DNA from 3 places in the Cupriavidus sp. 10L45 genome. Region 2 is predicted to be linked to each of the others. Evidence: predicted binding sites of a transcription regulator. Region 2 holds the regulator's gene; each other region holds the start of a gene.
The links. Region 2 encodes FNR, which switches genes on or off when oxygen is low (the NO sensors DNR and NnrR bind a similar motif). Its sites were predicted from a motif close to TTGATNNNNATCAA; they were not measured.

Region 1 (6,468 bases), on a different contig from region 2:
CATGTCGTGCGCCTCGTCGGTGGACGGGCTGGCGATGAAGGCGCCCCGGTTCGGTTCGAGATCGACCATGCCGTCCGCGGCCAGCCGGGAGAGCACCTTGCGCACGGTGTGGCGCGCGGTGGCATAGATCTCGCAAAGCGAATGCTCGGTCAGCTTGGTGCGGGGCGGCAGCCGGTGCTCCATGATCGCGTCGTAGATCTCGTGGTACATGCGCTCCTCCACGGAGCCCTTGCGGGCTGGCTTGTTGTCGGAGGGGGTGGACTGGGCTTCGGCCACGGCGGCAATCAGTTTGAGATTCTTGGACATCCAGGGCACTCGCAAGGGAGACAGAGGGGATGATCGGGAGGCGCAACGATCCTGGCGAGTGGGTATCAAGCCGACATCAGGCGTCTTGATACTGGTCATGTCATCGCGTGGATCTAAAAATTGTTGACAATTATTTGGATATGCAAGCACTATTGTCAACAAAACCTGAGAAGGTTTTCGACAAGTACGGGAAATCCCCGAGTTGTCATCCGGGTTGGGCGGGCGCATTGTCGCCACGCACCAATCCAGCGCCGGGATGCGTTAAATGACGTACCGAGCGGGCATCATTCCCACAAATGGTGCTAGTGAAGGCAGCGGCGCCCCTCACAACCCACACCCGCAAAGGAAGAACAGGATGGGACGCTTGACCACTCACGTTCTCGACACGGCCGCCGGCACGCCCGGCAAGGCGATGTCGGTCACCCTTCATAAAATTGTCGACAATCGCCGCGAGACGCTCAAGCGCCTCGTGACCAACCACGATGGCCGTTGCGACCAGCCGCTGCTGGAAGGCGATGCGCTCGTGGCAGGCGTGTACGAACTCGAGTTCGGCGCCGGCGACTATTTCCGTGCCCAGGGCGTGCAGTTGCCCGAACCGGCATTCCTCGACGTGGTGACGCTGCGCTTTGGCATTGCCGACACCGCTGCGCACTACCACGTGCCCCTGCTGGTGTCGCCGTGGTCGTACTCGACCTACCGCGGCAGCTGAGTACCAGGCGGACGGGAAAAGGAGACAAGTCATGGAAGGTTACATTCTCGACTGGGCCAACATGCTGTTGCGCTGGGTGCACGTCATCACGGCCATCGCGTGGATCGGTTCCTCGTTCTATTTCGTCTGGCTCGACAACAGCCTGACGCCCCCCGGCGATCCGGCCCTGAAGGAGAAGGGCGTCGGCGGCGAACTTTGGGCCGTGCATGGCGGCGGGTTCTACAACCCGCAGAAGTACATGACCGCGCCCAAGGCGCTGCCCGAGAACCTGCACTGGTTCTATTGGGAGTCCTACTCCACGTGGATGACCGGCTTCGGCCTGCTGGTGGTGCTGTACCTGTTCAACGCCAGCACCTACCTGATCGACAAGAACGTGTTCGACATGTCGCCCGGCGCGGCGGTCGGCTTCGCGGTCTCGTACCTGATCATCGGCTGGGTGGTCTACGACTCGATCTGCCGGCTGTTCGGCAAGAGCGACCGCCTGGTGGGCATCCTGGTGGCGGTGTTCGTGGGCGTGGCGGCGTATGCGGCCTGCCACATCTTTTCGGGCCGCGCGGCGTTCCTGCTGACCGGCGCGATGATCGCCACGATCATGAGCGGCAACGTGCTGATCTGGATCATCCCGGGCCAGCGCAAGGTCGTGGCGGCGCTGAAGGCCGGCCAGCCGGTGGACCCGATCCACGGCAAGCGCGGCAAGCAGCGTAGCGTGCACAACACCTACTTCACGCTGCCGGTGCTGTTCGCGATGCTGTCGAACCACTACAGCATGACGTACGCGCACAAGCAGAACTGGCTGGTGCTGATCCTGATCATGCTGGCCGGCGTGCTGATCCGCCAGTTCTTCATCCTGAAGCACAAGGGCAAGATCAACGTGGCGTGGCCGGCTGCCGGCGTGGCGCTGCTGGGTGTGGTGGCGGTGATGATTGCGCCGCAGCCGCGTCCGCAAGTGGCCAGCAACGCCGCGGGCGACGCCGCCAACGCGGTGAGCTTCGCCAAGGTGCAGGAAATCGTGAACGCCCGCTGCGTGCAGTGCCACGCGGAGGCGCCCAAGATGATGCCGACTGCCGCCAAGGGCATCAAGCTCGATACCGTCGACGAAATCAAGGCGCATGCGCAGCTGATCTACCAGCAGGCGGTGCAGCAGAAGGCCATGCCGCTGGGCAACGTCACGCAGATCACGGAAGACGAGCGCGCGCTGCTGGGCCAGTGGTTCGAGGGCGGCGCGAAGACCACCAACTGAATTTGACCGGGCATCGGTGATCGACGGTCCGGGGCTGTGCAGTCCCGGCGGCCGGCAGTACCGGACCGGCGAGGGTTTGAACGGGGCGCAAGCCCCGTTTTTTTATAGCGCGACGACTCTGGCTTGTCTCAGTGGCCGCCGACGTTGAACAGCGCCAGCAAGCCGAGCACAAGGAAGATCACCGCGGCGATCTTGTGCACGAGGGCGATCGGCATCCGGTTGGCGAAACGGTCGCCGAGCAGCACGGCGGGCGCGTTGGCCAGCATCATGCCGAACGTGGTGCCTGCCACGACGGCCAGCACTTCGCCATGGAAGCGTGCTGCCAGGGCCACAGTGGCGATCTGCGTCTTGTCGCCCATTTCGGCGAAGAAGAAGGCGACGATCGTGGTGCCGAGGATGCTCAGGGCACCGTTGGCCGGCTTGGCTTCCTCTGCCTCGTCGAGCTTGTCCGGAATCAGCATCCAGCCGGCCATGGCGATAAAGCCGAGGCCGAGGATCCAGCGCAGCAGGTTGGCGCCGAGCACCTGCGTGATCCAGCCGCCGAGCGCGCCGGCGAAGCCATGGTTGACGAGGGTGGCGATCAGGATGCCGACGATGATCGGCAGGGGTTTGCGATAGCGCGCGGCCAGCACGAGCGACAGCAATTGCGTCTTGTCGCCCATTTCTGCGAGCGCGACGATACCTGTGGAGACGAGGAACGATTCCATTCTTATAGGATTGATACCGGGCCGCACACGCATCGCGAGATGCCAATGACGCACACCTTTCCCGGCCCGGCCAGAAAGGTATGGTCATCGGTCTCGCCAGGCGTTGGACATAGGAGTCAGGCACGAAGCCCGCTCGGGTCCTGCGCTGCGTACGCCATAACCGTTGATGCTGGACACCACGGTCAAGTCTGTTGACGTACGCCCCTGTCTGCCGTGTGCCGCATTGCGCGGCGCGGTGAGACGAGGGCGGCTACTCCCCAATGGAAGTCGTAATTGTACTAAAAGGCGGCGGACACTGTCCACCGCCTTTGGCATGGCTGTTGGGCAATGCGGGTCAGGTCAGACCGGCACGGGCGAGTTGTCGCTGGTCTGGCGGCCGCGGAAGTCGGTCCAGCACAGGGCCTTGAAGTCGTACAGCTTGCAGCGGCGCGCCGTGCGGAAGTACCAGCGCCACGAGAAGTTCTCGATGATGATGCGGCCCGGCAGCGCATGCTCCAGCAGGGCCTGGGCGCGCTTGAGCCGGTACAGCGGCACGCTCATGTCCACGTGGTGCGCGGTGTGCTCCATGATGTGGTGGAGCGCGGCGCCGATGCCGAAGCGGAAGCGCAGGTGCACGGTGGTCGAGACGAACGGCTGGGCCTTGGCCCACATCGGCTTGGTGTCGTACCACGCCACGCTCGTGTGCGTGTGGTGGACATACAGCACGAAGCCCACGGTCAGGTTCCAGATCAGGAAGGGCAGCACGAAGCCGGCGCCGACCAGCCCCAGGACCGACTGGTCCGTGGCCACGGCCAGCCAGGCCAGCGCACCGATCCAGATGGCGCCGAAGGTGGCCACCAGCGTGCAGTCCCACATGAAGATCGCGCGGCGCGTGGCCATCTGGCGCTTGCTCGGGAAGAACAGCTTGAACCACCAGATCTCGATCAGGTAATAGAGTCCGGCGCCGAAGCCATTGCGGTAGACCCGCTCCATCACCCGGCGCCAGCGCGGCAGCGCGCGGAATTCCTCGAGCGAGTAGGGCGCCCAGACGAAGTCGAAGCCCTTGAGGTTGGTGTACCCATGGTGGACCACGTTGTGGCCGACTTCCCACAGGCTGTAGGGCGTGAGCGACGGCAGGAACGTCAGCCGGCCGAGCCATTTGTTCAGGCCACGGCGGTCCGTCAGGCTCTGGTGGCAGGCATCGTGGCCGATGATGAACAGCCGGGCGATCACCAGACCCAGCAGCACGCCGAGGCCGAGCTTGGCCCACCCCTGCGGCGCCAGGACCACGCCGGCCAGCACCGCGGCGAAGATCGCGTAGTCGAGCGCGAACAGCGTCAGCGCGCGTGCCACGCTGCGCTCGCCGAGCGGAATCAGCCAGCCACGGATGGTCTTGCGGTTAGGGAAGGGGGCCTCGAAGGCGATGGGTTCCGGCAGGGGAACGCCGGCGAGCTTGCGGGGCGGGTGGGCAGGGTGGGAAGCCGGCTCAGCAGTCTGGGCCGGCGATACATCCAGAGATCGGGCAGTCATGTCAGTCTTTTTGGGTCTGTCTTGGCGCACCCGATAGCCGGGGGCGGGCAATGCGACAGCCTAGAAGGCTTTGATGACGGTTGTGTTGATGCTGGTCAAGGCGGACGGGCGACAACACGTATTTGCCTGCCGTCCGTCGCCCAAAAGCGATCAACCCGCCAGTTCCCGCGTGGCTTCGCCCATGATGTAGACGTTGTCCACTACGCGGTCGTCGCCGAGCATGGCGAAGGCGAACAACTGCTCTTCGAGCGTCTCGGAGCGGCTGCTGCGGCGGGCGATCAGCGGCGTGGCCTCGGGGTCCAGCACCAGGAAATCGGCCTCGCAGCCCACGGAGAAGCTGCCGATGCGGTCCGCCCAGCCCAGCGCCTCGGCCGCGCCGCGCGTGGCCAGGTAGAACATGCGCAGGGCGGTCAGGTGGTAGCCGCCCATGCGCGCCACCTTGTGTGCCGCGTTCATGGTGCGGAACATCGAGAACGAGGTGCCGCCACCCACGTCGGTGGCCAGCGTCACGTTCAGGCGGTGGGCATCGGACTGGTGGAAGTCATAGAAGCCGCTGCCCAGGAACAGGTTCGAGGTGGGGCAGTGCGCCACGGCGGCGCCGCTGTCGGCCAGCCGGCGGCGGTCGTCCTGGTCGAGGTAGATCGCGTGGCCGTAGAACGCGCCGGGGCGCAACAGGCTGTAGCGGTCGTACACGTCCAGGTAGCTGCGGGCGTCGGGGAACAGCTCGGCCACCCATTTCACCTCGTCGCGGTTCTCGGCCACGTGGGTCTGGATGAAGGCGTCCGGATGCGCGCGCGCCAGTTCGCCGCAGGCGGCCAGTTGCGCCTCGGTGGAGGTCGGCGCGAAGCGCGGCGTGATCGCGTAGGCGAGCCGGCCCTTGTTGTGCCACTTCGAGATCAGGTCGGCGGAGTCCCGCGCGCCGCTCTCGGCCGTGTCGCGCAGGAAGTCCGGGCAGTTGCGGTCCATCATCACCTTGCCCGTGATCATGCGCAGGTTGCGGTCCTGGCTCGCGGCGAACAGGGCGTCGGCGGAGGTGGCGTGCACCGTGCTCCAGACCATCGCCGTGGTGGTGCCGTTGCGCAGCAGTTCGTCGGCGAAGAACTCGGCCACGGCCCGCGCGTAGGCGGGCTCGCTGAAGCGGCGTTCCTCGGGGAAGGTGTAGGTGTCGAGCCAGTGCAGCAGGCCCGGCGACGGCGACGCGATGATGTCGGTCTGCGGATAGTGCACGTGCGTGTCGATGAACCCCGGCACGAGCAGCTTGCCGCGATGGTCGACCACCTCGGCACCGGCCGGGATGTCGCGCGCCAGGTCCTCGTACAGCCCCACGGCGGCGATGCGGCCGTCCGTGACGAGCATCAGGCCATCTTCCCAATATTGATACGCCTCCTCATGGAACTGCGGATCGCGCAGGAAGTGGAGGATGCGGCCGCGAATGGCGCGGGTCGTGGCGGGATTGGGGGAAGTGGTGGTCATCTTCTCGTCTCAGGGGCGGCCGGACCTGGGGGTCCGGCGTCTTGTTTATGCGCCCGGTCAGGTCGTGGGAGCCGTCGCGGGCGGGTTCTCGGGCGTGGCGGACCAGAAATGGTCCACCTCGGCCAGGTAGTCGGCCTTCTGCTTGGCGGGCAGGAAGGCCGCTTCGAAGCTGTTGCGGGCCAGCTTGTAGGCGTCGGCGGCGTCCAGCGGCAGCGCGGCGAACGAGGCTTCCCAGTTGGCGTTCATGTAGCCGCCGAAATAGGCTGGATCGTCCGAATGCAGCGTCACGGCCACGCCGGCATCGAGCAGGCGCTTCATCGGATGGTCGCGCAGGTCGGGGTAGACCATCAGCTTCTGGTTCGACAGCGGGCATACCGTCAGCGCGATGCGCTCGCGCGCCAGCCGCTGCACCAGGGCCTCGTCCTCGACGGCGCGCACGCCATGGTCGATCCGCTCCACACCGAGGATGTCGAGCGCATTGATCACGTACTGCGGCGGGCCCTCCTCGCCGGCATGGGCCACGC
Region 2 (6,468 bases):
GCCGGCAGACCGTTAACCGAGACACGACCCTCGAGGATCAGCTGTTCCATTTCGCGGCGTGAGCCGAGGCCGCCTTCGGCCAGCACCTTGTGCAGCTTGGGCGCGTCATCGTCGGCGGACAGTTCGCGCACCGGCTTGGCCTTGGTGCGCGGCAGCGCCATCTCTTCCTGATCGAATTGTTCCGAGATCACGAATTTGAAGACGTCCTCGGCACCGCCAGCAGGCTTGCCGGCCTTCGCGCCGCGAGCCGGCTTGTCACCGGCGCGCTGCTCGAATTTTTCCGAAGGCTTGCCGCCTGCGGCGCCCGCCTGCCCCTTGCGCTGACCCTGGCCGCCTTGGCCACCCTGACCGCCTTGGCCGCGCTTGTCGCGCCGGCCCGGCTGCTGGGCTGCCGGCTTGTTGTCGCCATCGACCAGCGCAGCCTTGCGCTGGGGCTGCTGGCGGCGCTTGCGCACGCCGGCACCCTGTGGCTGCGCAGGCTGGCCGTCGGCGTCACTCGCCTCGGCGCGCGGTTCGCGGACGTCACGGGCATCACGATCGGCTGCCGGCTTGCGGCGGCCACGGGCGCGCGGCTCGCGACCGGCCGGTGCGGCGGCGTCGGGCTGCGGCGCGTCGGCTTGCGCCGGTGCGGCGGCATCGCCCTCGGCACGGCCACCCTCGCGGTCCTGTGCGGACTGGCGGCGCGACGCCACCAGATTGCGCAGGCCACGGCGCAGGCCCTTGCGGCGCGGCGCGCCGTCGGTGCCATTGCCCGCGTCGGGCGCAGCGCCGGTATCGCCCGGCGCGTCCGGTTGCCGGACGTCTTGCTCAGCGGAATCAGACAAAGTATTCACTATCGATGTTGCGTGTTATTCAGTTGGACACGCGTTCGTCGTCCTCAGCAGGATGCGGCGCGTTGCCGTCCCGGACCGAATCGTCGGCCGCTTCCGGGGAGGAAGCAGCTGTGTCCACGTGGAAACCGTTGGCGTGGGCCAGCGGCGCGTCGTCGTCATGCCCGCCATCGGCGGACCACTGCGCAACGCTGTTGTCTTGCGGGTGCGGCGTGTCGTTCTGTTCGGTATCGGCGCCGTGGGCTTCCGTCTCCACCGGCTCCGCATGGTCGCTCTCCGCCACGGCCACGACTTCCGCTTCCACCGCATCGGTAGCGGTCTCGGCGGCCTGGGGCTCGGCAAAGGTCTCTTCATCGCCAGCCGGCGGGTTGGCCGTGGCAACTTCTTCAAAATCTATCGCCTGCTGGTCCAGCAGGGCTGCCTGGACCTGGGCCTGGGCATCCTCGAGCGGCGGCAGCTCATCCAGCGTGCGCAGCCCCAGATCGTCCAGAAACGCCTTGGTCGTGGCATAGAGCGCGGGACGGCCCGGTACGTCGCGATGCCCGATCACCTCGATCCAGCTGCGGTCCTCGAGCTTCTTGACCACGTCGGTGCTGACCGTCACGCCGCGAATTTCCTCGATATCGCCGCGCGTCACGGGCTGGCGATAGGCGATGATGGCCAGCGTCTCCATCACCGCGCGCGAATACTTGGGCGGCTTTTCCGGGTTGAGCCGGTCGAGGAACTCGCGCATCTCGGGCCGGCTCTGGAAACGCCAACCGCTGGCCAGGGCCACGAGTTCCACACCGCGTTGCTGCCAGTCCTGTCGCAATTCGTCCAACAGGGCGCGGATGGTGTCGGCGCCGACATCGTCGGCGAAAAGACGGCGGAGATCGTTGACGCGCAGGGGCTCCTGCGCACAAATCAGCGCGGTCTCGAGGACGATCTTCGCCTCTTGGGTATTCATGTGATTGTGTGCAGCCTGTCTTTGCACCTGCTCCCGGACGAATCCCGGAGCACTGGAGATTTCGGATACAGCGGTACCGATGCCACCGCCATCTCATTGCGCAGCCAACTCGCAGCCTGTCGCAGCCCAGGCAGCCAAGCGGTGCACTTCGTTCTTTTGCATCGATTTGCCGGGTCGTTCCGGCAGGAGATCGTCCGCATCCGGCTGGCTTCGCCGGGAGTCGAACCTCTTGCGTCGCGCTCTCGCCTTTACCCTCGCAGGCGGAACCCTTCCCCTTGGAGCGGACATTCGCCAGGACAATCAGATTGCCAAGGCGGCAAGAAAAAACGGATATCGGCCCGGACAAGCTTCGTCCTGCGCCTGCGCCACCACTCCACAAGGCCGACCGGCCTTTTAAACCAGATCTTTTGAACCGGATGCACTGTGGGGACGGATCCGGCAAGCCAATGCTGCCTCGGACCCATGGACACGCATCCCAGATCAGGGATGCCGGCCCGGCGACGCCAGGGAATTACGTGGCGCGATACCGTGGTTCTCGCGATTGTATGGCATTCCCGCCCCCCTCCGCAACCTGCCCGCCGCCCGGCGTGGCGAATGGCACGAACCGGGGCGGCCTGTCCGCCGCCCGGAATCGTCCTAGAACACCACGCAGAACCCATGCGCAGCCAGCGTCTCCGGGAGCCAGACCGCCCGCGCCACGCCCACGATGCCGAAGCCGATGATCAGCACGCCCGCCACGGTCCGGACCGCCGGCCGGCGCGACACATGGCGCACATAGCCCGACAACCCCGAAATCACCAGCAGGTTTGGCAGCGTTCCCAACCCAAAGGCGAACAGGACCAGCGCGCCCGACGCCGCATTGCCGGCCAGCAACGCCATTGCGAGTGCCCCATAGACCATCCCGCACGGCACGATCCCCCAGGCGAGTCCCAGACCGAAGCGCCGCAGCAGCGGCGCATGCCGGGCCAGGCCGGCAGGCAGCCTGATACCGAGCGCGCCCATGCGACCCACCACCCCTTGGGCCATGCGCACCGCGAACGCCTCCAGGCGCGCCGCACGCATGGTGCGCCCACGCAACAGCCACAAGCCCGACATCACCAGCATCGCTCCGCCTGCGCCATAGAGCCATCGCTGCACAGGCAGATAGTCCTGCTTCCATACAGTGGCGCCGACGGCACCCACCACCGCCCCCAGCAACGCGTAGGTGGTCAGGCGGCCGGCGTGCATCGCCAGCAATTCCACGAGCCAGCCGCGCGGCGAGCGATGGATCGTCACCGGCACGCGCACCGCCGCGCGCTGCTCGGCCGCCATCGCAATGCCGCCACACATCGCAGCACAGTGGACGCCACCAAACAACGCAACGATAAAAACGCTGAAAAGCACACCAAATGGCAACGGTCCCTCGCTTCCGCGTCACTTCACGCGGTAAAATTGATCTGTCGCGCCCTCGCTGCAATGCGCATCACCAAGAGCCCTCAATTGCTTACCTCCATACCCGTCACCGAGATCTCGCCCCGCTGCTCTACGTGCGGGATGGGCCAGCTTTGTCTGCCGGTAGGCATGTCGCACCAGGACCTCCTGAAGATGGACACGCTCGTGCAGGAACGCGTGCGCGTGCACAAGGGCGAAACGCTTTACCGCATGGGCGATCCGCTCACCGCCGTCTATGCCGTGCGTTTCGGCACGCTCAAGACGCACGTGACACTCGAAGACGGCCGCTCGCAGATCACCGGCTTCCATCTGCCCGGCGAGATGGTCGGTATGGATGGCCTCGGCGAAATGCAGCATGCTTCCGATGCCACGGCCCTCGAGGATGCCGAAGTCTGCGTCGTACGCTTCAACGACTTGCAGGCGCTCTCGTCTGACCTGCCCTCGCTGCAAACCCAGTTCCTGCGCTTGATGAGCAAGGAGATTTCGCAGGACCAGGTGATGCTGATGACGTTGGGTTCGATGCGGGCCGAGGAGCGGCTTGCCGCGTTCCTCGTCAATCTTTCCGATCGCCTGTCGGCGCGTGGCTACTCGTCGAGCGAGTTCGTGTTGCGCATGAGTCGCGAGGAGATCGGCAGTTATCTTGGCCTGAAACTCGAAACCGTCAGCCGCCTGTTCTCTCGTTTTGCCGAGGCGGGCCTGATCCAGATCCGCCAGCGCCACGTCAAGCTCATCGACATGGCCGGCATCAAGCAGATCTACAACCGCTCCTGCTAAGGCCGGCTCGCCGGCGGCGGTGCACTCGCTACTCGAGTTCATCGGTATTGCTGAGCGGCGTTGGCATGGTGTAGAGCGTCAGGCCGCTCGACAAGGCGCAGAACAGCCACGCCAGCAGGAATCCCACGGTATAGATCGCCTCACGCGACGCGTCGACCGGATGACCGAAGAAGCTCAGGTCACTGGGATCGACAATCGAGAACACCGTTGCCGTGGCCACGCCGCCCATCAGGAACGCTGGCCACATCACCCACATCAGCCAGCGTAGTCTCATGGCCGCCTCGCCGTGTCATTGACATGGGCGTCGGCACGCACGGCGGACCCATCCAGCTTCTCCACCACCAGCCCATGCCGCGCGGCATCGCGCACCGGCACGTCGGCGTGGGTATTGGCGAGCCAGATCGTCACACCACAGCCGATCATCGCCAGCAGCGGTCCGCTCATCAGCAGCCACGGCCACGGTTCCTTCCACCACGGCTTGACTTGTTGCGCTGTCATTGCCTACTCCTTGCGTCGAATATTTCCTGAATGACCTGTCCTACAGGCCGCGCGGCACGATGAAACTGGTCGCTTCCTGGATCTGCGCGCGTCCGCGTGCGTCGTCCATACCCTCCCCCGTGACCGTGATACGGATCTTGTGCGTGCCCTGCGGCGCGTGGTCGAGCGGGATACGGATCCGCACCGGCAACAGCCGGTTCGACGTAGGCGGCAGCGTTTCTGCCGACTTGTCATACTCGATGGTCAACCCTTGCAGCTCCGCGCTCGTCGCCTGTACCCGGACGCGCATCGGCGTCTCGGTCGTATTGATCAGTTGCAGCCGGTACACGTTCTCGATCCAGCGACCTTCGACCTCGCGGCCCAACGCGCCACGGTCGCGGATGACATCGACCTTGAGCGGCGTGCGCATCGCCAGCGACCCGATGAAGCCCCCCACCAGCGCCGACCAGATCACCGCGTAGACAATCGTCCGCGTGCGGAACAAGCGCTTGCGCGCGGCGACTGCCGACAGGCCCTTGCGCATCGCGTTCTCAGAGGTGTAGCGGATCAGGCCACGCGGATAGGCCATCTTGTCCATGACCTGGTTACAGGCGTCGATGCAGGCACCGCAGCCAATGCACTCGTATTGCAATCCGTCACGGATGTCGATCCCGGTCGGGCAGACCTGCACGCAGATGCTGCAATTGACGCAATCGCCAATGCCGGCGGTGTGCCGGTCCGTCTTGCGCGAGCGGCTGCCGCGCGGCTCGCCACGGCCTACGTCATAGGTCACCACGAAGGTATCGCGGTCGACCATCACGCTCTGGAAACGCGCATATGGGCACATGTACTTGCACACCTGCTCGCGCATGAAGCCGGCGTTGCCCCAGGTGGCGAAGGCATAGAACAGCATCCAGAACGACTGCCACGGCCCCAGCGAGAGGTCGATCACCTGCCCGCCCAGCTCGCGGATCGGCGAGAAATAGCCGACGAACGTGAAGCCGGTCCACAGGGCGATCACCACCCAGAGCGTGTGCTTGGTCGCCTTGAGCCGCAGCTTGCGCAGGCTCCACGGGTCGCCGTCCAGCCGGATGCGGGCGATGCGATCGCCTTCCACGCGTCGCTCGATCCACATGAAGATTTCTGTGTAGACGGTCTGTGGACACGCGTAGCCACAGAACAGCCGGCCCGCGATGGCGGTGAACAGGAACAGGGCGAGCGCCGAGATGACAAGCAGGACCGCGAGGTAGATCACGTCCTGCGGCCACAGCACGAGGCCGAAGATATAGAACTTGCGCGCGCCGAGGTCAAACAGCACCGCCTGGCGGTCGTTCCATTGCAGCCACGGGGCGCCGTAGTAGACCAGCTGGGTGAGGATGACGAGCCAGACGCGCCAGCTCGAGAAGGCGCCCGTGACCGAGCGCGGATAGATCTTGCGCCGGACCTCGTAGAGTGTTTCTTCCGAAGATTCAGCCGATTGGGCAGATTGCCCGGATAGCGGCGTGGCAGCCGGGCGCCATGGCGGGCTGTCGTCGGGCCGTGAGGGCTCCGACGTAGCGGGGTCGTCCGCTACGGGCTGTGCAGCATTGGGGGGCGCGTTCATCTTGTGTTCCTCGCGCCCCGGCAGGCGGCTGGCCGCCCTGCCCGGGGGCTGTTGATCATTGTCCGGCCGCTCCTGTATTGGAGAGACCCCACACGTAGGCGGTCAGCATGCGGATGCGCTCGGGCGTCAGGATTTCCTCATGCGCGGGCATGTGCCCGTTATGACCCTTCTGGATCGCCTCGACGATGGCATTTTCCGAACTGCCGTAGAGCCAGACGCTGTCCGACAGGTTCGGCGCGCCGAGCGCCTGGTTGCCCTTGCCGCTGGCCCCATGGCAGGCCGCACACGTGGTCTTGAAGGTGCCCTCGCCCCGCGACGCGCGGATCGGGTCAGACGCCAGGCCCGACAGCGAGCGCACATACTGGGCCGTGTCCCCGGCGAGCTTGGCGTCGATGACGCCCGCGAAC
Region 3 (6,468 bases), on a different contig from region 2:
GACGAGAAGATCGAGGAAGAGCGCCGGCTGATGTACGTTGGCATCACCCGCGCCCAGCGCAGCCTCCAGATCAGCTGGTGCAAGAAGCGCAAACGCGCCCGGGACACCTACTCCTGCGAACCCTCGCGCTTCATCGCCGAAATGAAACTCGAAGAAGCGCCGGCTCCCGTCGACGAGACCCCGGCCATGAGCCCCAAGGACCGGCTGGCCAATCTCAAGGCGCTGCTGGGTACGCCGGGCGCACCCGGCAAGCCGGTGACGGGTTGAGTCGCATCCCCTACCAAGCATCACGGCCGATACAAGGCAGACAAGACCGCGCGCCTCGCGCTTTCTAATATGGCGACGCGTCAGACGCCTCGGCGACTGGCGCCGTGCCGCGCCTGCCCTTCGGTTAGCGGTGCGGCTGGGTACGCTTGCGTGCCTGGCTCTTCCCTGTTGAACGCTCCCGGCGCGGCAGTGCCGGGGGCGTCGTTTTGTCAGGCGAAGTTATCCACAGCGCACGTATCGAACCTGATACAAAGCCGCCACAGCGCGAATATTGCAAACTGGTACAGTTGACCGCCGGTCGTTGCGCAGGCCCTCGCCCGCCGGCGTTTCCCATCCCTCCCGCTTTGCCATGGACCTCACTCCCGCCTTGCCTACCCGCCTGCTGATCGTCGACGACGATCCCCAGATCCGCGCCATGCTGGCCGAATACCTGGCCACGTTCGGCATGGCGGCCGATGGGGCCGAAGGCGGGGCGTCGATGCGCACGGCCATGGCGCAGCATCACTATGACCTGGTCATCCTGGACCTCTCGCTGCCCGGCGAGAACGGCCTGACGCTGTGTCGCGAGATCCGCGAGCGCACGGACATCCCCGTAATCATGCTGACCGCCCGCGCCGAACTGGCCGACCGTGTGGTCGGACTCGAGGTGGGGGCGGACGACTACGTGACCAAGCCGTTCGAGATGCGTGAACTGGTGGCGCGCATCCACACGGTGCTGCGGCGCAGCCGGGCCGATGTGCGTCGTTCAGCACCTACCCCGGCGGGGCACGAGGTCAAGTTTGGCGCGTGGCGGCTCAACACCACGCTGCGCCAGTTGCTCGACGAGGAAGACACGGTCGTGCCGCTGTCGAACGCCGAGTTCCGCCTGTTGCTGACCTTCATCGAGCACCCGAACCGCGTGCTGGATCGCGAACTGCTCATCAACCAGGCACGCGGTCGCGACCTCGACGTGTTCGATCGCAGCATCGACCTGCTGGTCTCGCGCCTGCGCCAGAAACTGCGCGACGATCCGCGCGACTCGGCGCTGATCCGCACGGTGCGGGGCGAGGGCTACGTCTTCACGGTCAACGTGGATTCCTGACGCATGGCCGCGTCCCCCCCGCCGCCGAACGCCACCGCCGGCGTCCGGACAGACCCCACCATGCGGCGCCACCTTTTCGATTCGATGTTCCTGCGGCTGTTCCTGGTCATGGCCGCGATCATGGTGGCCGTGCACGTGCTTGGCGTGACCGTCATCGAGGGCCTGTTCCCGCGCCCCGGCTCGCCGCGCTGGGAGGAACGCATGCGCGAGGCGGCCTCGGAGGCCGCCGCCGCCGGCAAGCCATTCCACCGCCCCCAGCCGTCGCAGCGCGGCCCGCGTTTCGAGGAAGACGAGGAGGCGGGCGAGGGCGGCCCGGCCGGGGAGCGCGGCATGTTCCGTCCCGGCCATCCCGACCGGCGCGGGGAGCCGCCCGGACCGCAGCGCCACTTCCCCCCCTGGCACGGACTCTGGCCCCTGCATCCTGGCCTGATCTTCCAGTTCATCGCCATCGTGATTTCGTCGTGGGTGGGCGCGCGATTGCTCGCGCGGCCGGTGCAGCGGCTGGCCACCGGTGCGAACCGGCTGGCCCAGGATGTGCACGCCCCGCCACTCGACGATGATGCGGGTCCGGCCGAAGCGCGCGCCGCCACCAAGGCGCTGAACCTGATGCAGCAACGCATCCGCACGCAGCTGGCGCAGCAGTCGCGCTTCCTGGCGGCGGTCTCGCACGACCTGCGCACGCCGCTCACGCGCATGAGCCTGCGCATCGAGCGCATCGAGGACAACGACGTGCGCTACCGCCTGCGGCAGGATCTGGCCGAGATGAACGGGCTGATCGACGCCACGCTCTATTACCTGCGTGACCGCGACGACGGCACCGGCCCGCGCCAGCGCGTGGACGTGCAGGCGCTGCTCCAGGCCATCGTCGACGATGCCGAGGAACTGGGGCAGGACGTGCGGCTCTCCGGCACCGCCGCGCCGCTGCTGGCCTACCCGGCGGAGTTGCGCCGCGCCGTGGTCAACCTCGTCGAGAACGCGCACCGCTACGGCGGCGCCGCGCATATCGTGCTGACGGACAGCCCCGAGCGCGTGCAGATCGACGTCTGCGACAACGGCCCCGGCATTCCGCCGGCCGAGTTGCAGCGCGTGCTGGAGCCGTTCTATCGCGTGGAGTCGTCGCGCAGCCGGGCTACCGGCGGCGTGGGGATGGGGCTGTCGATTGCCGCCGATATCGTCAATCGCCATGGCGGCGAGCTGACGCTGGACAACCGTGTCGAAGGCGGCCTGCGCGTGCGCATCACGCTGCCGCGCGACTAACTAATAGATATAGCGGCGCGCGGGTCAGGCGCGCTGCGGCACGCCCGACTTGCCGATCGGCGCCAGTTGCACGTACTGAGAGCCGCGCAGCCCGCGCGTGAAGTCGAGCGTGAAATCGCCCACATCGATGCGCGACTGCAGCGCGCGGCGCAATTCCAGCGCACCCGGCGCCTTGGCCGCGCCGGCAGCGCGCACCAGCCAGGCGGCGCCAATGTAGCCGGCCAGCGTGGCCGGGGAGGGCGGTTCGTCGAGGTACTGCTTCATCCGCGCCACGTGTTCCTTGACCACGCGCAGCGTGGATTCCTGCGGGCCGGGCGCCACCTGCGTGACCACCACGCCCCCCGCGTAGTTGCCGCCGAGAATCTCGCGCGCCGAGGCCGGGCTCACGGCCGACAATCCCACCAGAAAACCGTACCAACCCTGCGAGGCCAGCGCGCGGCCAAGGCCGCCGTAGGCAAGCGTGTCGCCGGCCACGATGACCGCGCCGGGCCGCGTCGCGGCGATGCGGCGCGCGCCGTCATCGACACTGCCGGTCAGCGTCACGGCGCGCGTACCGAGGTCGCGCTCCATCCGATCGAGCCACGGCGAGCCCGCCGCGAGCGTGCCGGCGGCGAAGTCGGGCGACACGGCCAGGACGATGTTCTTGAGGCCGTAGCTGCGCAGCTGCCGCACGGCGGCGTCCAGCTCGGCCTGATAGTCGGCGCGCGTGAACCAGATGTTGTCGGCGGCAAGCGAAAGCCCGGAGAGCGGGGCGACGATCTGCACGCCGCGCCGGCTCAGTTCGGACGACGTGGCCAGCGCGGGCAGCAGGGTGTCGCCGGGGCCGAACAGCACGTCGATATGGTCCGACTCGGCCATGCCGATGGCCTGCGAGGTGCCGATGCGCGGGCTGGCATCGGCATCCCGCACCACGTGTACGATGCGCGGCCCCTGACCCGAGGCGTTCGCCGCATCGAACAGCACCTTGGCGCCGGCCAGGTAGTCGCGCGCCAGATCCGCTTGCGGCCCCACGCGGTCCAGCAGATGGCCGACCACCAGCGTGCGGCGCTGCGAGGAGGGCTGCGGTTGCGGCTGGGCGAAGGCGGCCGGTGCCGCGAGCATCGCGGCCAGCGTGCCGAACGACCGGAGCATGCGGCGGCGCGCCGGCGCGGCGGGCGACATCGTTCTGGGCGAGGCTGGGCGCATGGTCGGCGGGCGTTGGAATCGGGTGGAGGAGGGGACGGCGGGCAGAGCCTATCGGCCGTTCGTGACGCTCGGATGACGCCAACGCCCCACGGTGGCGGGGCTGCGGGCGCAAGCGCGGCGTGCGCTTGATGCGCGTCAAGGTGAGCGACGGCGCAGGGGCATAGCATCGTGACCATCTTCGCCCGCAAAAAGAGCGCACCATGTCCGCCCCCACCCTCCCCAGCATGCCTGCCGCCACGGCGTTCGACCGCCGCGCACTGGCCGACTTCCGCAGCCTGGCCGGCCGCATCGACGGCAACGGCCCCCGCTACACCTCCTACCCCACCGCCGACCGCTTCGACGCCGAAGTGGACGACGCCCGCTACCTCGCCGCGCTCGACGCCTGCCGCGCCGACTCCCCCGCGCCGCTCTCGCTCTACCTGCACATCCCGTTCTGCGAGAACATCTGCTACTACTGCGGCTGCAACAAGATCATCACCAAGGACCACGCCCGCAGCGCGCGCTACGTTGACTATCTCGCCCGGGAAATGGCAATGGTTGCCGGCCGGCTCGGCGAGCGCCGCGCGGTCATGCAATCGCACTGGGGCGGCGGCACGCCGACCTTCCTCGACCCCGACGAAATGCGTCGCGTAATGGCGGCGCTGACGCAACACTTCCACCTGCTGCCCGAGGGCGAGCACGCCATCGAGATCGATCCGCGCCGCGTGACCGATGCGCGCATGGCGCTGCTGGCGGAACTCGGCTTCAACCGGATCAGCCTCGGCGTGCAGGACTTCGACCCGGAGGTGCAGGAGGCAATCCATCGCGTGCAGTCCTATGAGGAAACGCGCGATGTGGTGCTGGCGGCGCGCCGGCTCGGCTTCCGCTCGGTCAGCATGGACCTCATCTACGGGCTGCCGCACCAGACCACCGAACGCTTCGCAGCAACCATCGACCGCGTGCTGACGCTGCGGCCGGATCGGCTCTCGGTCTACAGCTACGCGCACCTGCCGCATGTGTTCAAGCCGCAGCGGCGCATCGACGAGGCGGCGCTGCCGCCCGCCGGCGAGAAGCTCGACATCCTGGTGTCCACGATCGAGCGCCTGACCGCCGCCGGCTATGTCTATATCGGCATGGATCATTTCGCGCTGCCGGACGACGACCTCGCCATCGCCCAGCAGGCCGGGCGGCTGCAACGCAACTTCCAGGGCTACGCCACCCACGCGGGGCACGATCAACTGGGCTTCGGCGTCTCGGCGATTGGCGCGGTGGCCGGCCACTACGCGCAGAACGCGCGCACCACGGACGAGTACTACGACGCGCTGGACGCCGGCCGGCTGCCGGTGGCGCGCGGCTTCGGCATGTCCGCCGATGACCATCTGCGCAAGGCGATCATCGGCGCGCTGATGTGTCACGGCACTTTGGACATTGCGGCGGTGGAGGCGGCGCACGGCATCGACTTCGCCCGAACCTTCGCGCCGGAATTCGCCGGGCTGGACGCGCTGGCGGCAGAGGGGTTGCTGCGGCGCGACGCGTCGCGGATCGACATCACCCCGCTGGGCCGGCTGCTGGTGCGCCGCGTGGCGATGGTGTTCGACCGCTACCTGCGCCAGGACGGCGCGCGCGAGGTGCCGCTGGTGCGCTATTCACGCGTGGTCTGACCCGCTGCCTATATATATATCTAGTGGGGCGCCGGCCCCATCGACCCCATCGAAACAAAAAAGCCCGCGAGGATCGTCGCGGGCTTTTTTGCGCGGACTGAAAGGTGCGCTTGGCGTTACTTCGCAGCGTTGACCATGTAGTCGGCGGCGGCGATCACGTCGGCGTCGGCGCCGGCATAGCCACCCTTGGGCGGCATCACGCCCTTGCCCTTGAGCGCGAAGTTGTGGACGGCGTCCATGCCTTCCTTGATGCGCGGTGCCCAGGCGGCCTTGTCGCCGAACTTCGGCGCACCAGCCACACCGGCGGCGTGGCAGGCGGCGCAAACCTGGTCATAGACCTTCTTGCCGGTTTCGGCCGATGCAGCGGCCGGGGCGGCAGCCGCCGCAGCAACGGGTGCGGCGGCAGCGGGTGCCGGTGCAGCCGCCGCCGGGGCAGCTGGCGCGGCAGGAACCGCCGGGGCCGCGGCCTGTGCGTCAGGCGCCGAAGCCGCAGCCTGGGCCGGTGCCGCCTGGGCAGGCGCGGGCGGTTCCGGGAACTTGGCGCCGCCGGCGTCGGCCAGGTGCACCACGGCACGGGCCAGTTCGTAGTCGGTGTAGTCGTCCGGCGAGGTGCCGGCGCGGGGGGGCATCGCGCCCTTGCCGTTCATCACGGACTTCAGCAGGCCGTCAAAGCCCTGGCCGATTCGCGCGGTCCAGTCGCCGGGTGTGCCGTGCTTGGGCGCTCCGGCCGCACCGGTGGCGTGGCAGGCGGCGCAGACTTCCTTGTAGACCTGCTCGCCGGTCTTGAAGACGCGCGGCGCGTTCGGGTCCTTGATTTCCAGGGAAGCGACGGGTTGGATGCGATGGTTGACGGCTTCGGCCGTCTGGGTGGAGCCGGCGCCCTCGTGGGTGCCGTGACCAACAAAACTAACCAACAGGACGATCACGAGAATCGGCACCACGAAGGCGGCGATCACGACAGCGATCAGTTGTTTCGGGGTCTTGATGGGAGACTCGTGGTGGTCGTTTTCTTGGTGGACGTCACTCATACAGAACTCT

Region 1: AC1DFU_RS10285 (fatty acid desaturase) is a predicted target of FNR. The motif match lies at 4,557-4,570, and genes of this name have one in related genera.
Region 3: hemN (oxygen-independent coproporphyrinogen III oxidase) is a predicted target of FNR. The motif match lies at 3,916-3,929, and genes of this name have one in related genera.

What each region holds. Positions count from the first base shown of each region.
Region 1 covers NZ_JBFTJC010000005.1:50,207-56,674, forward strand. The annotation lists gene AC1DFU_RS10265 (GntR family transcriptional regulator) at 1-306, opposite strand, end outside; gene uraH (hydroxyisourate hydrolase) at 662-1,015, shown strand; gene AC1DFU_RS10275 (urate hydroxylase PuuD) at 1,047-2,255, shown strand; gene AC1DFU_RS10280 (TMEM165/GDT1 family protein) at 2,384-2,962, opposite strand; yybP-ykoY riboswitch at 3,026-3,233, opposite strand; gene AC1DFU_RS10285 (fatty acid desaturase) at 3,302-4,471, opposite strand; gene guaD (guanine deaminase) at 4,622-5,944, opposite strand; gene AC1DFU_RS10295 (adenosine deaminase) at 6,002-6,468, opposite strand, start outside.
Region 2 covers NZ_JBFTJC010000007.1:300,911-307,378, reverse strand. The annotation lists gene rluB (23S rRNA pseudouridine(2605) synthase RluB) at 1-824, opposite strand, end outside; gene scpB (SMC-Scp complex subunit ScpB) at 853-1,776, opposite strand; gene AC1DFU_RS15280 (sulfite exporter TauE/SafE family protein) at 2,413-3,171, opposite strand; gene fnr (fumarate/nitrate reduction transcriptional regulator Fnr) at 3,256-3,981, shown strand; gene AC1DFU_RS15270 (hypothetical protein) at 4,010-4,255, opposite strand; gene AC1DFU_RS15265 (hypothetical protein) at 4,252-4,479, opposite strand; gene ccoG (cytochrome c oxidase accessory protein CcoG) at 4,520-6,061, opposite strand; gene ccoP (cytochrome-c oxidase, cbb3-type subunit III) at 6,117-6,468, opposite strand, start outside.
Region 3 covers NZ_JBFTJC010000016.1:53,688-60,155, forward strand. The annotation lists gene AC1DFU_RS24540 (UvrD-helicase domain-containing protein) at 1-267, shown strand, start outside; gene AC1DFU_RS24545 (response regulator) at 617-1,348, shown strand; gene AC1DFU_RS24550 (ATP-binding protein) at 1,409-2,605, shown strand; gene AC1DFU_RS24555 (ABC transporter substrate-binding protein) at 2,630-3,790, opposite strand; gene hemN (oxygen-independent coproporphyrinogen III oxidase) at 3,991-5,430, shown strand; gene AC1DFU_RS24565 (c-type cytochrome) at 5,547-6,458, opposite strand.